2 regions of the Paenibacillus sp. TY11 genome follow, and region 1 is predicted to be linked to the other one. Evidence: a T-box and tRNA genes for the amino acid it is inferred to sense, from the RefSeq annotation. Region 1 holds a T-box; the other holds one or more tRNA genes.

What was found. A T-box is a leader RNA that pairs with one kind of tRNA and senses whether it is charged. The one in region 1 lies ahead of tyrS (tyrosine--tRNA ligase), so its partner is inferred to be a tRNA-Tyr.
Region 2: it has a tRNA-Tyr gene. The T-box ahead of tyrS (tyrosine--tRNA ligase) is inferred to sense a tRNA for this amino acid. The anticodon was not compared.

The regions. Positions count from the first base shown of each region.
Region 1 is NZ_JCBAIQ010000002.1:248,565-251,002, forward strand. It holds gene tyrS (tyrosine--tRNA ligase) at 1-1,212, opposite strand, end outside; T-box leader at 1,279-1,545, opposite strand; gene AC6EJC_RS03345 (transglycosylase domain-containing protein) at 1,681-2,438, shown strand, end outside.
Region 2 is NZ_JCBAIQ010000054.1:3,936-6,373, reverse strand. It holds rRNA gene rrf (5S ribosomal RNA) at 1-104, shown strand, start outside; tRNA gene AC6EJC_RS26710 (tRNA-Ile) at 139-215, shown strand; tRNA gene AC6EJC_RS26705 (tRNA-Ala) at 238-313, shown strand; tRNA gene AC6EJC_RS26700 (tRNA-Asn) at 318-393, shown strand; tRNA gene AC6EJC_RS26695 (tRNA-Met) at 428-501, shown strand; tRNA gene AC6EJC_RS26690 (tRNA-Ser) at 505-596, shown strand; tRNA gene AC6EJC_RS26685 (tRNA-Glu) at 629-700, shown strand; tRNA gene AC6EJC_RS26680 (tRNA-Val) at 707-782, shown strand; tRNA gene AC6EJC_RS26675 (tRNA-Met) at 813-886, shown strand; tRNA gene AC6EJC_RS26670 (tRNA-Asp) at 912-988, shown strand; tRNA gene AC6EJC_RS26665 (tRNA-Phe) at 1,053-1,125, shown strand; tRNA gene AC6EJC_RS26660 (tRNA-Thr) at 1,152-1,227, shown strand; tRNA gene AC6EJC_RS26655 (tRNA-Tyr) at 1,232-1,317, shown strand; tRNA gene AC6EJC_RS26650 (tRNA-His) at 1,337-1,409, shown strand; tRNA gene AC6EJC_RS26645 (tRNA-Gln) at 1,427-1,501, shown strand; tRNA gene AC6EJC_RS26640 (tRNA-Lys) at 1,506-1,581, shown strand; tRNA gene AC6EJC_RS26635 (tRNA-Leu) at 1,596-1,683, shown strand; tRNA gene AC6EJC_RS26630 (tRNA-Gly) at 1,690-1,764, shown strand; tRNA gene AC6EJC_RS26625 (tRNA-Cys) at 1,775-1,846, shown strand; tRNA gene AC6EJC_RS26620 (tRNA-Arg) at 1,873-1,949, shown strand; tRNA gene AC6EJC_RS26615 (tRNA-Pro) at 1,972-2,045, shown strand; tRNA gene AC6EJC_RS26610 (tRNA-Gly) at 2,055-2,125, shown strand; gene AC6EJC_RS26605 (PAS domain-containing sensor histidine kinase) at 2,317-2,438, opposite strand, start outside.

The DNA of each region.
Region 1 (2,438 bases):
CACAATGTCGCCTTCCTGCGGCATATATGCTTCGTTCACATCGGTCCATTTCTCTTCGTTAATTTTGACCGAACCCTGCTGAATACTACGCTTGGCTTCACCGTTAGATGCTGCAAAGCCCAGATGAGTCAGCAACTGGATAACACGAATGCCGCCTTCTTCTAACTGATCAGCCGTCAAGGTGAACTCTTCAATATCGTCAGGCAGCGCGCGTTGCTGGAATACTGTCACAAAATGCTGTTTCGCTGCTTCCTCCGCTTCTTCACCGTGGTACATGCGTACTAACGTACCGGCCAGCTTCATTTTGGCATCACGTGGATGCACTGAACCGTCCTTAATACCTTTCGCCAGCTCTGCCAGTTCCTCGTTGTTGATATCCGTTGCAAGTTCAAAATATTTCAGCATCAGCTCGTCAGGAACGGACATGGATTTCCCGTATATTTCGTTCGGCTCCTCATCAACACCAATGTAGTTCCCCAAACTTTTGCTCATCTTCTGGACGCCATCCAGCCCTTCAAGCAATGGTAATGTAATAGTAGCCTGCGGCTCAACTCCGTATTCTTTCTGCAGGGTTCTGCCCATCAGCAGATTAAACTTCTGATCCGTCCCCCCCAATTCAATATCACTTTGGAGAGCCACGGAATCCATGCCCTGCATCAGCGGGTAAAAGAACTCATGGATGCTGATCGGCAATCCGTTTTGGTACCTTTTTGTAAAATCATCCCGTTCCAACATACGGGCAACCGTTACCTTGGCGGATAGGGTTACTACATCAGCAAAAGACATTGGCCCTAACCATTCGGAATTGTAGAATACCTTTGTTTTTTCAGGATCGAGAATTTTAAAAATTTGTTCCTTGTACGTTTGTGCATTACGCTGTACATCTTCCTCAGTCAGTTGCTTACGAGTCTCCGATTTACCTGTCGGATCACCAATTCTGCCCGTAAAATCTCCGATAATCAGTTGCACTTGATGGCCTAATTCCTGGAACTGGCGCAGTTTGTGCATAACAACCGTATGTCCGATGTGAATGTCAGGCGCAGATGGATCAAGACCCAGCTTAATTTTGAGTGGCTCGCCGCTAACGACCGATTTGATAACCTTACGCTTCAGCTCATCCTCCGGTACAATTTCCGCCACACCCCGCTGTATCGCCTCTAACTGTCGCTCTACCTCTACCTGTTGCTCCGGCTTCAATTCTTCCCACTTCATGCTGTATACCTCCTATTTTTCATCCAAAATATTACATATTAGACAAACAAAAAAGCCCCTTTCATCCCAAGGGACGAGAAGGAGCTGCTCGCGTTACCACCCTAATTAAAGAAACGCATGTCAAAGACAGACATTTCTTTCACTTCATTCCTATAACGGGCCTACACCCGGTACTGGATTACTATGGTAGCTTCGCAAACCTGCAAAAGCTTTCCATTCATCCAGACAGCTCCAGACGGTAATTCAAAGGAGGGACGCTACCGATTCACACCACCCACCGGCTCTCTGTACAACGTGAATCCGCCTTCTACTGAAGTCTTTCTCTGCTTTTCACGATATTTACTTTGACCTATTTATAACACACTGCTTTTATGTAGTCAACGACACCAAAAGACAGGCTTTTTAGCATATGGGTTCATTTTGTAATTTTATGCTATAATAATGGCTGTTATAAAGGAGGAAGACTTAATGGTTGAAGAAAAAAACAATGTATCAGAGCCAAAGCCTTCCCGCTTACGGACAACCATGCGAAGGCTCGGCCGTGTCATAAAGTGGGTCGTCATCATTGGTTTTATGGGGGCACTATTCGCAGGAGGAGCCGCCGCCGGCTATGTTGCTTCTATTGTAAAAAGCGAACCCGTGCGTTCCAGATCCATGATCCTACAGGAAGTAGATAAGAATGCAATTACAGGCTTCGCTTATTTCAATGATGGCTCTCCCATCGGACAACTCCGGACAGAGGAAGATCGAAGACCTGTCACGTTTAAGGAGATTCCACAACTCGTCATTGACGCAGTCATTGCCATTGAAGATAACCATTTTTACGAGCATAGAGGAGTCGATCTGTCGGGAACGCTGCGTGCTGTGAAGCAAAAGGCGCTGCATGAATCTGTACAAACCGGGGGGAGCACCCTCACCCAGCAGCTCGCGCGTCGTGTCTTTCTAAATCTCGATCGCACGGATGACCGCAAGGTCAAAGAAATTTTGCTATCTCTGCGGCTTGAGCGCTTCCTGAGCAAGCAGCAAATTATTACGGCCTATCTCAATAAAGTACCTTTTGGTAACGGTTCAAGCGGTTACAACGTCTTTGGCATTAAAGCAGCGGCCAAAGGTATTTTTAATGAGAATGATCTGAGCAAGCTTAATGTAGCCCAAGCCGCCTATCTGGCAGGTCTACCACAGCTTCCTTCTTCTTATTCTGCTTACAACGGTAAGGGCGAGTTTAA
Region 2 (2,438 bases), on a different contig from region 1:
GCGGAGGGGTTCCACACGTACCCATCCCGAACACGACCGTTAAGCCCTCCAGCGCCGATGGTACTTGGACCGCAGGGTCCTGGGAGAGTAGGACGCCGCCAAGCAATATCCTTTAAAGGATGATGAATCTATACATTAGGGCCTTTAGCTCAGCTGGTTAGAGCGCACCCCTGATAAGGGTGAGGTCGGTGGTTCGAGTCCACTAAGGCCCACCACTTCTAGAATAACAAAAAGATTGGGGCCATAGCTCAGCTGGGAGAGCGCCTGCCTTGCACGCAGGAGGTCAGCGGTTCGATCCCGCTTGGCTCCACCAATATTCCCTGATAGCTCAGTTGGTAGAGCACTCGACTGTTAATCGAGTTGTCACAGGTTCGAGTCCTGTTCGGGGAGCCATGTTTTGAATATTTCTGAATTTTATATATAAGGTGGCGGCGTAGCTCAGCTGGCTAGAGCGTACGGTTCATACCCGTGAGGTCGGGGGTTCGATCCCCTCTGCCGCTACTCGGAGAGATACCCAAGTGGCTATAAGGGGACCCTCTGCTAAGGGGTTAGACTGCGAAAGTGGTGCGAGGGTTCGAATCCCTCTCTCTCCGCCATAAATTTCTTAAAATCAGAACTTATTTTGCAAGGCCCGTTGGTCAAGGGGTTAAGACACCTCCCTTTCACGGAGGTAACAGGGGTTCGAATCCCCTACGGGTCATAATATGGAGGCTTAGCTCAGCTGGGAGAGCATCTGCCTTACAAGCAGAGGGTCGGGGGTTCGATCCCCTCAGCCTCCACCATGAATAATTTCAAGAAATTCCTTTTAATGTCGCGGGGTGGAGCAGTTCGGTAGCTCGTCGGGCTCATAACCCGAAGGTCGTAGGTTCAAATCCTGCCCCCGCAATTAATTTCCTATTGGAAATGCCTCTGGAACTGTGGTGTAGAGGCCTAACATGCCTGCCTGTCACGCAGGAGATCGCGGGTTCGAATCCCGTCAGTTCCGCCATTTTAACTTCATATATAACTGGCATATATTGCGAATTATATAATGTAGTAGTAAAACAAAATATGGCTCGGTAGCTCAGTCGGTAGAGCAGAGGACTGAAAATCCTCGTGTCGGCGGTTCGATTCCGTCCCGAGCCACCTTTCAAGTGGGAAATGAGTAATGTGCCGGTGTAGCTCAACTGGTAGAGCAACTGACTTGTAATCAGTAGGTTGGGGGTTCAAGTCCTCTCGCCGGCACCATTTTGGAGGATTAGCGAAGTGGCCAAACGCATCAGACTGTAAATCTGCTCCCTTACGGGTTCGGTGGTTCGAATCCATCATCCTCCACCAGTCTTTTCATAATCATATGGCGGTCGTGGCGAAGTGGTTAACGCACCGGACTGTGACTCCGGCATTCGTGGGTTCAAGCCCCATCGGCCGCCCTTTATTCTTAATTTAATGGGGATTAGCCAAGCGGTAAGGCAACGGACTTTGACTCCGTCATGCATAGGTTCAAATCCTATATCCCCAGCCATTAAGAGCCATTAGCTCAGTTGGTAGAGCACCTGACTTTTAATCAGGGTGTCGAAGGTTCGAGTCCTTCATGGCTCACCACTTATAATTATTTTGCGGTCGTGGCGGAATTGGCAGACGCGCACGGTTCAGGTCCGTGTGGGCTAACCCCCCGTGGAGGTTCGAGTCCTCTCGACCGCACCATATTTTGCGGACGTGGCTCAGCGGTAGAGCATCGCCTTGCCAAGGCGAGGGTCGCGGGTTCGATTCCCGTCGTCCGCTCCATTATCCATACGGCGCCATAGCCAAGTGGTAAGGCAAAGCTCTGCAAAAGCTTCATTCCCCAGTTCAAATCTGGGTGGCGCCTTGACTGCTCATTATGGATTAAAATATGCGCCCTTAGCTCAGCTGGATAGAGCGTTTGACTACGAATCAAAAGGCCGGGAGTTCGAATCTCTCAGGGCGCGCCATTTCTTAAAAAATGTATACTGTCGGGATGTAGCTCAGCTTGGTAGAGCACCTGGTTTGGGACCAGGGGGTCGCATGTTCAAATCGTGTCATCCCGATGCTGATTTGCGGGTGTAGTTCAATGGTAGAACTCCAGCCTTCCAAGCTGGTAGCGTGGGTTCGATTCCCATCACCCGCTTTTTGCTATAGCGGATTCTTGTTGCCTCAGTGGTGACACCTTATAAATAAAGAGAGCCTGTCTGGGGACAGAGCTCTCTCTTTTTTTGTATATTTATCTTCTATGTTCTCCACAATGTGTTGACTGTCGATAATCTTTGCTACCGGTGTATGTCCTCCTGATTATGCAGTAGTTATACACCGATAACCGATCTAGTTGACAGTTTTCACGGGAATGGTCAGCTGGATGGAGGTTCCCTGGTCTGAAGCAGAGTTCATGCTCATAAATCCTCCTACCCCTCTGGCTCGTTCTTCCATACTGAACAATCCAACTC